2 regions of the Lysinibacillus irui genome follow, and region 2 is predicted to be linked to the other one. Evidence: a T-box and tRNA genes for the amino acid it is inferred to sense, from the RefSeq annotation. Region 2 holds a T-box; the other holds one or more tRNA genes.
What was found. A T-box is a leader RNA that pairs with one kind of tRNA and senses whether it is charged. The one in region 2 lies ahead of alaS (alanine--tRNA ligase), so its partner is inferred to be a tRNA-Ala.

Region 1 (9,007 bases), 390 kb from region 2:
ATCATGTAAAAATTGTGCTGCTCCCGTCGCACTTCGCTCGTCATAGTAAGCAGTAAAACGTTCATCCGAGATATACATTTGAGCTAGCCCAGCATGTGCCTCTGTTGAATATTCCTTCCACGTAAAGCTCAGCCAGCGTTTATGCAACTCAGCTACTTCCATCGCCAAGTCACTTGTAGCATCACCAAGCTCCATTGCTTCTGCTAAACGCTCAAACATTTGCTGCTCTAACTGCTGCATTGCTTGATATTGTTGTTCTGTCATATTCATCAGCTTAGCATTCGAAGCATCCACTGTTTCATCTCCATATTTGGCGCGAATTTCTTGGCCATATTGCTTTTCATTATCCTCGATTAACTTTTCTTTAAAACCTTTAAATTTTTCTTCATTTGACATTGGTCGTTCCTCCTCAATGGATTGTATTGTTTTTTCTACTGTCTGCAAGATGGTTTCAAGCTGCTCCTTGCGTTGAAGCAAAGCAGCTCTATGTGTTTTTAGCGCCTCGGCATGTTGAAAGTTAGGCGCCTGAATAATGGCCTGAATCGTTGCTAGCTTCATATCCAATGCACGATAAAATAAAATCTGCTGTAGCATATCAATTTCATATTGGCCATAAAATCGATAGCCTGCCTCATTGGTTCTAGCTGGCTTCAGCAGCCCAATTTCATCATAATAGCGTAATGTTCTCGTACTAACTCCCGACATTTGGGCTAGCTCTTGAATTGTATATTCCATGTTGTCACCTCCCACTAATGCTACTGTAAACTTTGACGCAACGTTAAGGTCAATAGCAAAATGAAAATAAATTTTCTAAACCATATTCATCCTTTCAGTTCATATAATTCCATAAATACCTATAAAGCAATTTTTACTTGCCGATATGAATAGTAAATATTTCACAGGAGCGTGATAGGATGAAGTGTCCAAATTGTCAGCATGAGAATCTTTCAGACAGCAAATTTTGCTCTGATTGTGGCAGTAAACTTATGAATTCATCATTATTAAAACAAGGTATCCCAACATGGGCAATTATCGTATTATCGGTCTGCTTTCTTGCCATCGGTGGACTAGGCTATGCATATTGGGACTTTTTCACTGATAAAAAGAATCAAACTACTACTTACTCAGAAGTAAATGATAAGCAACAGGTAAATACACAGCAAGTTTCCTCTGAAGAACTCACAAAAAAACAAGAAGCTCATGCACAGCAGGTTGATCGTGTCACCCTAATAAAGGAAATTCAACAAAAGGTATTCACGGTCCTCAGTAACAATAGTCAAGGTTCTGGCTTCCTGTATAAAAAGGGTGGTTATGTTATTACAAATGCACATGTTGTTCAAGGAGAAGTGGATGTCACGCTTCGTAATGCCAATGGTCAAGAATCACCAGGAACGGTTATCGGTATATCAGACCGCTACGACATTGCTTTAATTCATGCACCTAGCTATCAAGACACACAACCGTTGGGAATTGAAACAACCGAATCACCTATTGGCTTAGAGGTTATTGCATTTGGTAGTCCACAAGGCTTTGAAAATTCAGCATCTATTGGCTATATAACAGGCAATAAACGGGACATGAAGCTTGAAAACTTTATTTATAAGCAAATTTATCAGGTAGATGCACAAATTGATAAGGGGAGTAGCGGTGGCCCATTGGTTGATGTCAATACAGGCAATGTCATAGGGATTAATTCTCTACTTTACACAACTGAAACAAGTACTAACTTTGCTTTCTCCATCCCTCTTTACAGTATGCTTGACCAATTTGAAGGATGGGTTGCTAAACCACTTTCTGCAAATGAGGTTCGTGCTGTTGCGAATGTTTATGAAAATAGTCAACAATCCACTATTGAAACAAAATCCACTAACGAAACAGATGCTTTGCTAGCAGGGCAATTCGTGCAAGCATTCCGTCTCTATTACGAGATGGCACTGAATGAAGGTGATTTTTATTGGATTATTGATATGCTTGCACCTGACAGTTCAGCTTATCAAGAACTAGAGAAATATATTAATGAAATTGCCTATCAAGGACATTACTTCTATTTTACTAATAATGAAGTGCTAGATGTACAATATTCAAATGGTCAATATTTCGTGGATATGAATGAAACATTTGATTTTTATGATGCACAAGGGAATTACCAATTCTATGATCGCTATAAAACCTATACAGTTATAACAGATGATTACGGTGCTTTTAAAATTTCTCACATTACCATTCACTAATAATTTCTTTGTCATTCGAAAACAAGGAAAAAAACAATCAATCGGAATGCTTTTAAAGTGTCTCAAAGGTTAGACACTTTTTCTTGCACTTACTACCTCAAATTTTCCCTTCATGATCAACTTCTTCGTCTATCATTTTTTATAAGAAATAAAAAAACTATACATTCATCTAATGCCGATGAATGTATAGTTTAATGATTAATTATTTAACAAAAATTTCTTCCACTTGATCTAGCATAATGTTGGCTGCTAAAATGCCTCCAGCAGTATTCCAAATAACATCATCTACTTTATGTGCATTGCCTTTTTGAACAGCCGTTAGGTTTTTCCAAAGTGGATCTTGTGTCCACTCCTGTTCAGTTGATAATGCTGAATCATCACCTGTTGGCATGTACGTGAAGTAGAAAATAACATCCCCATCCATTTGAGGAATTGCTTCTTTTCCTACTTCAATCGCTAAGTTACCTAATTTTGCATTATCTTTAAATAAATCTGCTTGTGCTGGCACACGTTTAAATCCTAAAGCATCAAAAATAACGCCTGAGAATGAATCTGTGTAATAGATACGAGATTTATCTGCCATAAAGCGTACAAATGAAACTTCTTGGTTTGTTTGTTCTCCAAGCTTTTCTTTCAGCGCTAGTAACTTATCTTCGTAGGCTTTTAGCACCTCTTGTCCCTTTGTTTCTTGATTTACTGCTTTTGCGTATAATTTAAAGTTCTCTTTCCAATCACCACGTAATGTGTCTGAAAACACAGTTGGCGCAATTTTGCTAAGCTTCGCATAATCTTTTTCTTGTCGTAATTTATTACCGATGATTAAGTCTGGCTTTAAAGAAGCGATTTTTTCGATATTAATTTCATGTTCGATACCGACAACTTCCACACCGTCCATTTGATCCTTAATGTGATCATACCATGGATCGCCTGTCCAAGATTGTACTGCACCTACTGGTTTAATTCCTAGTGCTAATAATGCTTCTGTTCCTTCATTTGTTAAAACAACGATACGCTTTGGTGTATCTTTTACTTCAGTTGTACCCATTGCATGTTCGACACTGTATGCATTGCTTTCTTTTGATTTCTCATCTTTGGTAGTATCTTTAGAATCGCCACATGCTGCTAGCACAAAAATAGCCATAACAGCTAGCAAAACTAATAGTTTTTGAAATGCTTTTTGCACCTTTTCTTCCTCCATTGTATATGATAAAATGTTTAGGCATATTAGACGAGAATGAAAATCACTTTCATCTAAGATCGATATTAATCGTATTGTATGTATCTATTAATGTCAATCATTAATTTAGTAATTTTTTAGAAAAGAGTATAGTTCAATATGATATTAAAAAATAATTATTCCAAGATAATGGCTTTACTAGTAGGGGTTGTTCTCTTACTTCTTTGTATGGGGATTAGTATTGTTTACGGTTATGCGAATACTTCTATTCAAACGACCTATGAATCTTTTATACAATTTAACAATTCAAATGAGCATATTATTATTCAAAATGTTCGTATTCCAAGAGCACTTATAGCCAGCTGTGTTGGTGCTTCGTTAGCTATTACAGGCGTGCTTATGCAAACCTTAACAAAAAATCCATTAGCCTCTCCAGGAATCTTGGGTATCAATGCAGGTGCAGGCTTTGCTGTTGTCTTTGCCATGATTTTTTTCCATATTTCCAGCTTGCAATCTTTTGCATGGATCGCATTTCTAGGTGCAGCAATCGCTGCTTTATCCGTTTATGCGATTAGTTTTTCAGGTAGGGATGCTGTTACTCCCGTGAAAATCACTTTAGCAGGGGCTGCCATTAGTGCACTTTTTGCTTCATTTACACAAGGTTTACTCGCTACTAATGAAGCTGAACTCGATCAAGTATTGTTTTGGTTAGCTGGCTCTGTACAAGGTAGAAAACTTGAAATTCTACTTTCTGTTCTTCCTTATTTAGTAATCGGATGGATAGCAGCACTCATTATTTCTTCCAAAATGAATATTCTTGCTCTTGGAGATGATGTAGCAAGAGGATTAGGATTACGATTAGGGCTGATGAAAATCTTAGTAGGACTTATCGTTATTTTTTTAGCAGGTGGCGCTGTTGCGATTGCTGGTCCCATTGGTTTTATTGGCATTGTCGTTCCCCATTTTGCGCGAAAGTTTGTCGGCACTGATCATCGATGGCTTATTCCTATGGCTGCGTTACTTGGAGGGATACTTTTATTGCTGGCTGATGTTGCGGCTCGTTATATTATTATGCCCCAAGAAGTTCCAGTAGGAGTTATGACGGCTATGATTGGCACACCATTCTTTATTTACCTTGCGCGAAAAGGTGGAAAAAATAAATGAAACATGTAAAAACAATTCGTTTACTTCAACAAAAATTTTCTTTTTTATTAGATGTACAAGCTGCAAAAAAATTAATGGTGATTAGTCTACTAGCAGTTGCTGTTTTCTTTTTTAGTGCATCATTTGGTGATTCTTTCATCAATCCATTAAAGGTTTTACAAGCTTTTCTTGGTTACGGGTCAGATTTTGATCAGCTAATCATTATTGATTTCCGAATGCCTCGGATTTTCATTGCTGCCTTTGCTGGAATGGCGTTAGCCGTAGCAGGTGCCATTTTACAAGGAATCGTAAAAAATCCACTTGCCTCACCTGATATTATCGGGATATCAGCTGGTGGTGGTGCAGCAGTTGTTGGATTCTTAGCTATTTTCAGTGATTCTAATCACTCTTTAACAGTTAGTATAGAATGGTTACCATTAGCAGGCTTTATAGGAGCTACTGTTGTCGGATGTATTGTCTATCTATTTGCTTGGAAAGATGGTGTCACACCAAATCGTCTTGTCTTAATCGGTATTAGCGTGTCAGCTTTTATGCAAGCTATTACTACCATGTTAATGATTATCGGGCCAATTTATCAAGCAAGTGAAGCGAATAAATGGATTACGGGTAGTGTCAAAAGTGCAGATTGGGATCAAGTACAAATCGTTGTACCATTGATCATCGTTCTACTACTTATTACATTCTTTATTACACGACAGTTAAATGTTCAAGAACTAGGTGATGATACAGCGTCAAGCCTAGGGCAATCTGTTCAAAAAACACGCCTTTACTTAATCCTATTATGTTCCAGTCTAGTAGCGAGTGCTATAGCATTTGCTGGCGCCATTGGGTTTGTAGGATTAATGGCACCTCATATTGCACGACGCATTGTTGGTTCATCATTCGGTGTACTTATTCCAGCATCTGCAGCAATCGGAGCATTGCTTGTGATGATAGCAGATATTATTGGTCGTACTGCTTTTAGCCCGTTAGAAGTACCCGCTGGTGTCTTTACCGCTGCCATTGGTGCTCCCTATTTTATCTATTTACTATTTAGAAATCCTAATAAATAAAGGAGTCTATACTACATGACTGAATCGTTATTAACCAAATCCCTTACATTAAGTTATGGTGATTCCAATATTATAGAAGATCTCAATTTATCTATCCCTTTGAATGAAATTACTGTATTAATTGGAGCGAATGGCTGTGGTAAATCCACACTCCTACGCTCCATCGCTCGATTATTAAAACCTAAAAAAGGTTCCGTTCTATTAGATGGAGAGGATATTTTTAAATTATCAACAAAGCAGGTGGCTAGAAATCTTTCGATTCTTCCCCAATCCCCTGTTGCACCAGAAGGCCTAACTGTCCTACAGCTTGTGAAGCAAGGTCGCTATCCTTACCAAAGCTGGCGTCAACAGTGGACGGAAAAGGATGAAGAAATCGTATTAAATGCCTTAAGAGCAACAGGCACAGAGCATTTACAAGATAGACCAGTGGATGAGCTATCAGGAGGACAACGTCAACGTGCTTGGATTGCTATGACGCTTGCTCAAGATACCGATATTATTCTTTTGGACGAGCCTACGACATACTTAGATTTAACTCATCAGATAGAAGTTTTAGATTTATTGTACGAGTTAAACCAACAGCAAAAGCGAACGATTATTATGGTATTACATGATATTAATCTCGCATGTCGCTATGCCGATCATATTATTACTGTCCGTGATCGTGGTGTCTATCGTCAAGGTAAACCAGAAGAAATTATGACAACTGATTTAGTTAGTCATGTGTTTGACCTTGATTGCCAAATGACGACAGATCCAATATTTGGTACACCTCTATGCATTCCATATGGAAAAGGACGTAGAATTTCATAGCTTCTTAGTAAAATTAAAAGCCTACACAGATTAAACTATCCTGTGTAGGCTTTAATTTATGGTAGCTATATTATAAATCTATGACTAAAATTAAAAAGTGCAGTAGATGAATTTCATCTACTGCACTTAGTATGACCCGTACGGGATTCGAACCCGTGTTACCGCCGTGAAAGGGCGGTGTCTTAACCACTTGACCAACGGGCCAATGGCGGAGAAGGAGGGATTTGAACCCTCGCGCCGGTTACCCGACCTACACCCTTAGCAGGGGCGCCTCTTCAGCCTCTTGAGTACTTCCCCAAATAAAAAATGGCTCCGAAGGCAGGACTCGAACCTGCGACAACCTGATTAACAGTCAGGTGCTACTACCAACTGAGCTACTTCGGAATAATGGTGGGCCTAAATGGACTCGAACCATCGACCTCACGCTTATCAGGCGTGCGCTCTAACCAGCTGAGCTATAGGCCCTTGGAGCGGGTGATGGGAATCGAACCCACGACATCAGCTTGGAAGGCTGAGGTTTTACCATTAAACTACACCCGCATAAATGGTGGGTCAGGACGGAATCGAACCGCCGACACTTAGAGCTTCAATCTAATGCTCTACCAACTGAGCTACTGACCCATTTCGTCCATGCTAAGCTTGCTCACTCTTTTGCTTCTCATGTTTTTCATTATAATAATGGCGGTCCCGACCGGGATCGAACCGGCGATCTCCTGCGTGACAGGCAGGCATGTTAACCGCTACACCACGGGACCTTTTGGTTGCGGGGGCCGGATTTGAACCAACGACCTTCGGGTTATGAGCCCGACGAGCTACCACTGCTCCACCCCGCGATAATGATATTCTGTTTCGAGTTTTTAAAGCACCATTTATAAAAATTTAAAACTGGAGGAGGTAGAGGGATTCGAACCCCCGCGCGGTGTTACCCGCCTGTCGGTTTTCAAGACCGATCCCTTCAGCCAGACTTGGGTATACCTCCGTTACACTATATAAATGGTGGACCTTGCAGGACTCGAACCTGCGACCGGACGGTTATGAGCCGTCTGCTCTAACCAACTGAGCTAAAGGTCCTTTAAGATGGCGGCAGAGGGGATCGAACCCCCGACCTTACGGGTATGAACCGTACGCTCTAGCCAGCTGAGCTACGCCGCCAGGATCTTTATACTGGTTATTTACTATGGTGGAGCCTAGCGGGATCGAACCGCTGACCTCCTGCGTGCAAGGCAGGCGCTCTCCCAGCTGAGCTAAGGCCCCATAATTTTAGGAAATGGTCGGGAAGACAGGATTCGAACCTGCGACCCCTTGGTCCCAAACCAAGTGCTCTACCAAGCTGAGCTACTTCCCGTTCGTTCTTTTGGCGCGCCCGACAGGAGTCGAACCCATAACCTTCTGATCCGTAGTCAGACGCTCTATCCAATTGAGCTACGGGCGCATAATAAATGGTGCCGAGGACCGGAATCGAACCGGTACGGTAGTCACCTACCGCAGGATTTTAAGTCCTGTGCGTCTGCCAGTTCCGCCACCCCGGCACATTTGGAGCGGAAGACGAGGTTCGAACTCGCGACCCCCACCTTGGCAAGGTGGTGTTCTACCACTGAACTACTTCCGCATGTGCATAAGTTTTTTTATCTGGCAATGAAAATAATGGTGCGGGTGAAGGGAGTCGAACCCCCACGCCTTGCGGCGCTAGATCCTAAGTCTAGTGCGTCTGCCAATTCCGCCACACCCGCTTATTATTATTTCAAAATGGTGAGCCATGAAGGACTCGAACCTTCGACCCTCTGATTAAAAGTCAGATGCTCTACCAACTGAGCTAATGGCTCGAAAAAATGGTGCCGGCTATAGGAATCGAACCCACGACCTACTGATTACAAGTCAGTTGCTCTACCTGCTGAGCTAAACCGGCATATGGTGGAGGATGACGGGCTCGAACCGCCGACCCCCTGCTTGTAAGGCAGGTGCTCTCCCAGCTGAGCTAATCCTCCTGGGTATTATGCCTAGCGACGTCCTACTCTCACAGGGGGAAGCCCCCAACTACCATCGGCGCTAAAGAGCTTAACTTCCGTGTTCGGTATGGGAACGGGTGTGACCTCTTTGCCATCATCACTAGACTATTTTATGTATCTTGTTTTGAAGTTGTTTACCTGTCCTTCAAGACAAGAATTATTGTATAACGTTTTTTAACATTGTGCAATACTTTTTTATAAAAAAAAGAAATTATTACTTTTTAAAGATATTTTTGTTAAGTAAGAGAAAATATTGCCCTACAAAATATTATATCAATTGTTGTTTCAAAAGAAAACAATTATTTTTCTTGATATGTTTTATAGCCTAAAATCTATAATAAAACAAGTGAAGGTCTTATAATTTCCCTCACTTGTTATCTAATGAAATGGTTGAAAGCTCTATTGTTAATCTTGTAATCTCTTCAATTGTTGTCGAAGGTCCAAAAGAGATTCTAAAAAATTGGCGTGCTGCTTCCAAAGAAAAACCCATCGATAAAATAGCCTTCGTTCCAGATTCACTATGAATATCACATGCGCTACCTGTAGAGATACAGATTCCCGACT
Region 2 (9,007 bases):
AGAAGGCGTGTTTTTGTTATGAAAGGAAGGTGATGAGAAATGGATAGTAGTCCTGAGCCGAATAAGTACTATTTAGGTAAACAGCAACAATTAAAAAGTCGTCAATTTCTGATCACCGACGCAGACAAAAGGTAAGTTTGATTACCTTTTGTTACTTTCTCATAACGAAACACGAGGTGAAGTATAATGATTAAAATTCACTATTATGAAAGCAATAGTAAGACAGTGCAACATGATTTCAATATGCTTGATATACAACTTCCTATTCCTAACGGAGATTTATTATGGGTGGATTTATATGCTTATCGATATAATGAATTAAATAATATAGCAGATGTCTTTGGCTTTCATCCACTAGCAGTGGAAGATTGCTTACATGAAGGATCACGTCCTAAAATGGATAACTATGGTGATTATAAATTTTTTGTTTTCCATGCGCCTATCTACAATGAAAAAAGTAACAATGAAATTACAACTGTTGAGTTAAATATTTTTATGGGGCCAAATTATGTAGTCACTGTTCATAAACAGAAATTACAATGGCTTGGTCATATGGAAAAGGTTTGCTTCAATAGTTCAACGTATATGGAAAAAGGCACTGATTTTTTACTGCATACGATTATTGATGGAATTACAGATGAGTATTTTCCGGTATTAGAGCGCATCCGAGCACGCATTGATGAACTGGAAGAGGAAATTTATGATTATCAACCAAAAGTCGTTACCGAGGAATTTCTTGCGCTGAAGCGGAACATTATTTTAATTCGCCAAGCTATTATGCCGCAAAGAAGAATTTTTTCAACTATGAATGGTCAATGGAAATTTGACATTCAAGAAGATAATATTCCATTCTATAAAGATTTAAATGACCATTTAGAACGTCTTGTTGATTCTACGGAGACCTATCGTGATTTAGTCAACAGTACGCTAGATACGTATTTTTCAATTATTAGTGGGAAATCTATTGAAAAACTAAACTTATTAACTGTAATCTCGACGATTATGTTACCACTTTCTGTGATTACTAGCTTTTTTGGTATGAATGTACCTTTACCTTATCAAGACTCGCCGATTACAACAATTACGATCAGTGCCTTCTTAGTGTTATTTACATGGGGCATGTGGGTCTACTTCAAAAAAATGATTGCATAGCTATCGTTTGTTATACTAGTACTAATTGACAGCACAACAAATTTTTTTTATAATTTTCGATAGAAAAAGTAAAAACGATGATGGAGACAGTACGTATTTGTATGTGAAAAGAAAGGGATTTCTAGGCTGAAAAAATCCTCACAACAGCAAATGCCGAAAGCTACTCCAGAGTGCAGCTAATCCCTGCCGTTCACTGACGTTACAAGTGCTAAAGAGGTAAGTAAGAGCGTTTACTTACAACTAGGGTGGTACCGCGAGACAAATGACAAGTCCTCGTCCCTTTTTTGGGGATGAGGGCTTTTTTTATTTTCTTCGGTAGAACCTTAAAGGTGTAATTCATGTAGATTGCAGGATTCATATCGTGATTTTACAATATAAAAAATAGGAGGAATTTATCCAATGAAAGCAGTAGATATTCGCCGAATGTATTTGGAATTTTTTAAAGAAAAGGGGCATCATCATGAGCCATCAGCACCTCTTGTGCCAATAAATGATCCATCATTACTTTGGATTAACTCTGGTGTTGCGACACTTAAACCGTATTTTGATGGTCGTGTCATTCCTGAAAATCCACGTATTACAAACGCACAAAAATCAATTCGTACAAACGATATTGAGAATGTTGGGAAAACGGCTCGTCATCATACGTTCTTTGAAATGCTTGGAAACTTCTCTATTGGTGACTACTTCAAAAAAGAGGCTATTCATTATGCATGGGAGTTTTTAACAGATAAGAAGTGGATGGGCTTTGATCCAGAATTATTATCGATTACAATTCACCCTGAAGATCAAGAAGCTTATGATGTGTGGCATCATGAAATTGGTATTCCAGAAGAACGTTTAATTCGTTTAGAAGGGAACTTCTGGGATATCGGAGAAGGTCCATCTGGTCCGAACTCAGAGATTTTTTATGATCGTGGCGTAGAATACGGCTCAGATGAAAATGACCCTGAGATGTACCCAGGTGGGGAGAATGAACGTTATCTTGAAATTTGGAACCTTGTGTTTTCTCAATTTAACCATAATCCTGATGGCACTTACACGCCACTACCAAAACAAAATATTGATACAGGTATGGGCTTAGAGCGTATTGTATCCGTTGTTCAAAATGTACCAACGAACTTTGATACAGATTTATTTATGCCAATTATTGAAAAAATCGAGGAATTTGCTAACCGTCAATATAAACGTCCGTCCGAAGTAGATTTAAATGAAATTTTCGGCTCAGAGGAAGATATTAATACACCGTTTAAAGTGATTGCAGACCATATTCGTACAGTAGCATTCGCAATTGGTGATGGAGCACTTCCTTCAAACGAAGGCCGTGGCTATGTACTTCGTCGCTTATTACGTCGTGCTGTTCGTTATGCAAAACAAATTGGTATTGAAAAACCATTTATGTTTGAATTAGTGCCAACTGTGGGTAAAATTATGGAAGACTTCTATCCAGAGGTAACGGAAAAATGTGAATTTATTCAACGCGTTATTAAAAATGAAGAACTTCGTTTCCATGAAACATTAGATGGAGGTCTTGCTATCTTTAATGAAGTAGTTGAATCACAAAAAGCAGCAGGCCATGATTATATTCCAGGTGCAGATGCTTTCCGTTTATATGATACTTATGGCTTCCCTATCGAATTAACAGAGGAATACGCAGAGGAAGTAGGCATGAAAGTTGATCATGATGGCTTCGAGGCGGCGATGGAAGAGCAACGTGAGCGCGCTCGTGCAGCACGTCAAGATGTTGATTCCATGCAAGTACAAAATGAGGTATTAGCAAACTTAACAGTTGCAAGTGAATTTGTTGGCTATGATACGTTAACAGCTAATACTGAAATTGCTGCAATGATCGTCAATGGCCAAGTTGCCAAAGTAGCTTCAGAAGGTCAAGAAGCATTAGTCATTTTAGCTAAAACACCTTTCTACGCTGAAATGGGCGGTCAAATTGCCGACAGCGGTACAATTTCAAATGATAGCTTTACTGCTGTAGTAAAAGATGTTCAAAAAGCACCAAATGGGCAACCACTTCATACTGTAGTAGTTGAATCTGGTGAAATGCATGTAGAAGATGCAGTGCAAGCAGTAGTAAATCGTGATGACCGTAATTTAATTATTAAAAACCATACAGCAACACATATTATGCAACGTGCATTAAAAGATGTGTTAGGCGACCATGTTAACCAAGCTGGTTCTTATGTAGGTCCTGACCGTTTACGTTTTGACTTCTCACACTTTGGTCAAGTCACAAAAGAAGAGTTACAACAAATCGAACGTATTGTAAATGAAAAAGTGTGGGATGATATAGAGGTCATTATTGAAGAAAAAGCTATAGATGAAGCGAAAGCAATGGGTGCAATGGCATTGTTCGGTGAAAAATATGGTGATGTTGTTCGTGTAGTTTCAATCGGGGATTATTCTATTGAGCTATGTGGTGGTATTCATGTAAAACGTTCTTCTGAAATCGGCTTCTTCAAAATTGTTTCAGAAGGTGGTATTGGTGCAGGGACTCGCCGTATTGAAGCTGTTACAGGTAAAGTTGCTTATGAAGCGGTTAAAGAAGAAGAGGCTCTTTTAAATGAAGCAGCTGCATTATTAAAAGCAAACCCTAAAGATATCGTAACGAAAGTTCAGGCATTACAAGCTGACTATAAAGAATTACAACGTGAAAATGAAGCTTTATCGCAAAAAATCGCTAATGCTCAAGCAGGAGCTATTGTTGATGCAGCACAGACAATTGGAGATGTGACGGTTCTATCTACAAAAGTAGAAGCGAAGGATAACAATCAACTGCGTCAAATGATGGATGACCTGAAAGCGAAAATGCCAAAAGCAGTTATCGTACTTGGCGCTGTTGATGGCGAAAAAGTAATGCTATGTGCAGGTGTTTCCAAAGAATTAGTTGGTGGCAATTACCATGCAGGGAATATTGTGAAAATGGTCGCAGAAGCATGTGGTGGTAAAGGTGGCGGTCGTCCAGATATGGCGATGGCAGGTGCAAAAGATGCTTCAAAACTTGATGAAGCACTACTTTCTGTGTATGATTATGTTAAATCCATTTAATTAATTCACCAAAACATGTTATAATAAAGAGAAATTGGAGATGAGCTTGTTTGCACATCTCCTTATTTCTGAAAGCGAGGTGCTGGTCATGAGTTCATTTGATCAAACGATGAAATTTAATTTTCCAGAAGAATCAATGGAACAGGAAGTCAAGCAGGTAATGTTGAAAGTACATTCTTCATTAGAGGAAAAGGGATATAATCCTATCAATCAGATTGTTGGTTACTTACTTTCTGGTGATCCGGCGTATATTCCTCGCCATCAGGATGCTCGTAATTTAATTCGCAAGCTTGAGCGTGACGAAATTCTAGAAGAGCTTGTTAAATTTTATATCAAAAAGAATAACGAGGACTAGAAATGAGAATTATGGGATTAGACGTTGGGTCAAAAACCGTAGGCGTTGCTGTAAGTGATGCACTCGGTTGGACCGCCCAAGGTATTGAAACCGTAAAAATTGATGAAGCGAATGGTGAGTTCGGCATTGAACGTATCGCCGAGCTAGTAAAGGAATACACTATAACAGAATTTGTTGTAGGTTTTCCGAAAAACATGAATAATACGGTTGGACCGCGTGGAGAGGCTTCTGAGAACTATAAAAAGCTATTAGAAGAACATTTCTCACTACCGGTCAAATTATGGGATGAACGTCTAACAACGATGGCTGCTGAACGTATGTTAATCGAGGCGGACGTGAGTCGCAAAAAGCGTAAGCAGGTCATTGATAAAATGGCAGCAGTGATGATTTTACAAGGCTACTTAGATAGCAAAAATTAATTGATGAGGTGACAATACATGGCACAAGAGCATAACCATGAAGAAGAATTACACGTTCAACACATTACAGTGATTGACGAGAACGGAAATGAGCAGCTTTGTGAAGTGATTCACGTTCATGAATCTCCAGAGTTTGGGAAATCATACGTATTTTACTCAATGGTAGGCGCAGAAGAAGATGAAGATGGTTCAGTTGAAATTTTCGTATCTTCATTCGTACCTTCTGAAAATGGTGAAGATGGTGAATTAACACCAATCGAAACTGAAGCAGAGTGGGATATGGTAGAGGACGTTTTAAACGCTTTAGAGGATGAATACGAAGACTAATCTTCTTACTTAAAGCTTGGAACAAGGATCGCAACTTGCAGTCCTTGTTCCTTTTTTATTGGGGTCTATTTTATAGGGGTGCGGAAAACCTTAAATATGTGAATCCGATTGTGTTTAGAGAGTAGAAAGGTTGTTAATGATAAATGAGATTGCTTATAAACTGGCAGGGTTCGCTTAAGAATAGAGGATAAGCGCTCATGTATTGGCAGGACTCGCTCGCAAATGAGTAGAAAGCGGTCATAAACAGGTGGTAGCCGCTCGGAAGTGAATGGTAAGCGCTCATAAACTAGTTGTAGCCGCTCGCAAGTGAGGAGAAAGTGCTCATAAACAGGTAGGAGCCGCTCGCAAGTGAGTAGAAAGCGCTCATAAACTAGTTGTAGCCGCTCGGAAGTGAAGGGTAAGTGCTCATAAACAGGCTGAAGCCGCTCGGAAGTGAAGGGTAAGCGCTCATAAACTAGTTGTAGCCGCTCGGAAGTGAAGGGTAAGCGCTCATAAACTAGTTGTAGCCGCTCGCAAGTGAGTAGAAAGCGCTCATAAACAGGCTGAAGCCTCTCGGAAGTGAAGGGTAAGTGCTCATAAACAGGCTGAAGCCTCTCGGAAGTGAAGGGTAAGTGCTCATAAACAGGCTGAAGCCGCTCGGAAGTGAAGGGTAAGCGCTCATAAACAGGTGGTAGCCGCTCGGAAGTGAGTAGAAAGCGCTCAAACATAGGCAGGCCCCGCTCGCAAGCAGAGTGAAACTGCTCAAAAGGTAATCCCCAATCCTACCTAGATATAGGATGAAAGCATTTAAAAAGTAACTAGCTTAATTAAGAAAACAAAAAATACTCAATAACATGACAATAAACTGTCATAAAAGGAGGAAATCGAATGAATGAAGAAACGCAAGAATTTATGATAATCGGAAAAGATGGGAAGGAACAACGCTGCCATGTGGTCTTTACATTTGATGCAGAAGACAAGTCCTATGTGTTATTTTCAATTTTAGATGAGAGTGGTCAAGAAATCCCAGGTGATCTTTCAGCGATGACATTTGATTATGATGACAATAGTGGTGAGATGATAAATTTACAACCTGTTGAAACAGATGCGGAGTGGGAAATGATTAATGAAGTGGTGTTAACACTTCTTGATGAGTTTGAGGAAGATGAACCACAACTTATTACGGTGACAGAGGAAGACGGGACAGATCATGTTTGTGAGGTAATTCATACGTTTTCATCTGAACAATTTGGCAAATCGTATGTTTTATATGTTCAAGCGACGGATGAACCTATTGACGAACGAGATATATTTGCTGCACAATATATTGCTGGAAACGATGGACAAATTGAAGAATTGTTGCCGATTGAGACGGATGAAGAGTGGGAATTTGTTGAGGAAGTATTAAATACTTTATAGTTTGAACGATTTCTTTAAGCTCAAAAATCTGCTAACAATGATTGTTGGCAGATTTTTTACATATGTAATTTCTCCTGAATTGTCGATTTCTGTTTGTCGTGAAAGTTGATTTCTAGTATGATAATGTTTAGTGATAGGGGGGAAACCCGTGGATAACGGTTCTAAAAAACAAGAAATGTTTTCAAAAATGCAAGAAAGAAAATCTGAGGTAAAAGTTGTGAGAAAAATCGTTGCAATTATTGCCGTTGTTTTCGTGCTAATAATAGGTGTAGTTGGATTATTTGGGTACAACTATGTAAAGGGTGCATTAAAACCACTTGATCCTAATGCAACAAAAACAATAGCAGTAGAAGTACCAATAGGTTCGAGTTTAACCTCCATTTCTACATTACTAGAGAAAAAAGGTGTCATTAAAGATGCACGTGTTTTTAAATACTATGCTAAATTTAAAAATGAATCTCAATTCCAGGCAGGAAATTATGATTTAACACAGTCAATGACATTTGATGAACTCATTGAAAGCTTGAAAACAGGGAAAGTATATCGTAAGCCAGTCTTTACGATGACTGTTCCGGAAGGCTTAACACTTGAGCAAATTGGTAAGGTAATTGAAAAGAAAACACCATACACACAAAAAGAATTTATGGATCTTGTGACAAGTGACGAATTTGTGCAACAAATGATGGCAAACTATCCTGAGCTTGTAACAGATGCTGTGTTAGCAGATAACATTCGCTATGACTTAGAGGGCTATTTATACCCAGCGACCTATTCTTACTTTGAAGAAAAACCATCTTTACAAGCAATCGTAGAAGAGATGATAGCAGCCACAAATAATGTGGTTAAGAACTATCATGATGTTTTAGCAGAAAAACAAATGTCAGTTCATCAACTATTAACGTTTGCTTCATTATTGGAGGAGGAAGCTACTGCTCAAACAGATCGAGAGACAATAGCAAGCGTCTTCTATAATCGTATTAACGAAGGAATGCCTTTACAAACAGACCCAACTGTTTTATATGCACTTGGAGATCATAAAGATCGTGTTCTATTTGAGGACTTAGAAGTCGATAATGCCTATAATACTTACAAAAATAAAGGCCTACCACCTGGACCAATAGCTGGTGCTGGTAAGACTTCGATTGAGGCTACCTTGAACCCAAGTCAAACAGATTATTTCTATTTCTTAGCAGATAAAGAGGGTGTCAACCACTTCTCGAAAACATATGATGAACATTTACAGAAAATAGCAAAATATTTACAAAAAGAAGAGTAAGCTTATGTAAAGCTTAAAAGCATATAGCAAACAGATGGATAGAAGGAAAGAAAAATAGCTTTCCTTCTATTTTCATGCTATTATAAAGTGTGATTTTTGATCAATCCGTTCATTTATGCGGGACAAATATGCGTGGTGGCAATTGTTTGCATATCTAAACAATTGCTCATTTTTGTATGGCAAAGTACCAAGACATCACGTTTGGTCTTTTTCTTTTTGTTGATAAATGATGAAGTACAGACAACAGCAAAATGCTTGTTGCTTTTTAAATGAGGGTGAAACAATGGAATTATCAGATGCATATATACAATCATTTATACAGCCACGTAATGAATTGCTTTTAGAAATGGAAGCATATGCGGAGGAGAATCATGTACCGATAATGCAACTAGCAGGGATTGATGCATTAAATCAACTGTTACGTATTCAAAATCCGTCAAAAATTTTAGAGATTGGCACGGCAATTGGTTATTCTGCTATTCGAATGGCGGAGGCCTTGCCTGACGTCCATATTGTTACAATTGAACGTGATGTAGAGCGTGTAACAAGGGCGAAAGCCTATATTGAACGTTCAACCGTATCACAACGAATTACGGTCATTGAAGGTGATGCTTTAGAGGTGGACGATGAGGCCATTCACACGACATTCGATGCTGTTTTTATCGATGCCGCAAAGGGACAATACCAACGCTTTTTTGAAAAATATGCCCCTTTAGTAAAATCAGGTGGAGTTTTGTATATCGATAATATGTACATGCATGGGTTGTCTGATTTAGATTTGAAGGATGTTCCACGTCGTAAGCGGACAATGATTCGCAATTTAAAAAACTTCACAGATTGGATCATGAAGCACCCGGATTATACAAGTGCTTTTTTACCAGTCGGTGACGGTTTATTACTATGCTTGAAGAGGTGACTACTATGAAAAAACCGGAATTGCTTGTGACACCACAATCAGTAGAACATTTAAAAGCACTATTAGATGCTGGAGCAGATGCTTTTGTTATTGGTGAACAACAA

Region 1: it encodes a tRNA-Ala, which carries the amino acid that the T-box ahead of alaS (alanine--tRNA ligase) is inferred to sense. The anticodon was not compared.

What each region holds. Positions count from the first base shown of each region.
Region 1 is NZ_CP113527.1:3,396,629-3,405,635, forward strand. It holds gene OU989_RS17015 (MerR family transcriptional regulator) at 1-735, opposite strand, end outside; gene OU989_RS17020 (trypsin-like peptidase domain-containing protein) at 915-2,231, shown strand; gene OU989_RS17025 (ABC transporter substrate-binding protein) at 2,434-3,429, opposite strand; gene OU989_RS17030 (FecCD family ABC transporter permease) at 3,568-4,572, shown strand; gene OU989_RS17035 (FecCD family ABC transporter permease) at 4,569-5,624, shown strand; gene OU989_RS17040 (ABC transporter ATP-binding protein) at 5,640-6,437, shown strand; tRNA gene OU989_RS17045 (tRNA-Glu) at 6,570-6,641, opposite strand; tRNA gene OU989_RS17050 (tRNA-Ser) at 6,644-6,734, opposite strand; tRNA gene OU989_RS17055 (tRNA-Asn) at 6,745-6,821, opposite strand; tRNA gene OU989_RS17060 (tRNA-Ile) at 6,826-6,902, opposite strand; tRNA gene OU989_RS17065 (tRNA-Gly) at 6,904-6,977, opposite strand; tRNA gene OU989_RS17070 (tRNA-Phe) at 6,983-7,058, opposite strand; tRNA gene OU989_RS17075 (tRNA-Asp) at 7,117-7,192, opposite strand; tRNA gene OU989_RS17080 (tRNA-Met) at 7,196-7,270, opposite strand; tRNA gene OU989_RS17085 (tRNA-Ser) at 7,324-7,416, opposite strand; tRNA gene OU989_RS17090 (tRNA-Ile) at 7,432-7,508, opposite strand; tRNA gene OU989_RS17095 (tRNA-Met) at 7,516-7,589, opposite strand; tRNA gene OU989_RS17100 (tRNA-Ala) at 7,616-7,691, opposite strand; tRNA gene OU989_RS17105 (tRNA-Pro) at 7,706-7,782, opposite strand; tRNA gene OU989_RS17110 (tRNA-Arg) at 7,793-7,869, opposite strand; tRNA gene OU989_RS17115 (tRNA-Leu) at 7,878-7,966, opposite strand; tRNA gene OU989_RS17120 (tRNA-Gly) at 7,972-8,046, opposite strand; tRNA gene OU989_RS17125 (tRNA-Leu) at 8,083-8,167, opposite strand; tRNA gene OU989_RS17130 (tRNA-Lys) at 8,185-8,260, opposite strand; tRNA gene OU989_RS17135 (tRNA-Thr) at 8,268-8,343, opposite strand; tRNA gene OU989_RS17140 (tRNA-Val) at 8,347-8,422, opposite strand; rRNA gene rrf (5S ribosomal RNA) at 8,433-8,548, opposite strand; gene OU989_RS17150 (cysteine desulfurase family protein) at 8,811-9,007, opposite strand, start outside.
Region 2 is NZ_CP113527.1:3,011,184-3,020,190, reverse strand. It holds gene OU989_RS15290 (magnesium transporter CorA family protein) at 187-1,152, shown strand; T-box leader at 1,221-1,436, shown strand; gene alaS (alanine--tRNA ligase) at 1,552-4,212, shown strand; gene OU989_RS15280 (IreB family regulatory phosphoprotein) at 4,301-4,567, shown strand; gene ruvX (Holliday junction resolvase RuvX) at 4,570-4,986, shown strand; gene OU989_RS15270 (DUF1292 domain-containing protein) at 5,005-5,313, shown strand; gene OU989_RS15265 (DUF1292 domain-containing protein) at 6,181-6,711, shown strand; gene mltG (endolytic transglycosylase MltG) at 6,860-7,987, shown strand; gene OU989_RS15255 (O-methyltransferase) at 8,271-8,903, shown strand; gene OU989_RS15250 (peptidase U32 family protein) at 8,909-9,007, shown strand, end outside.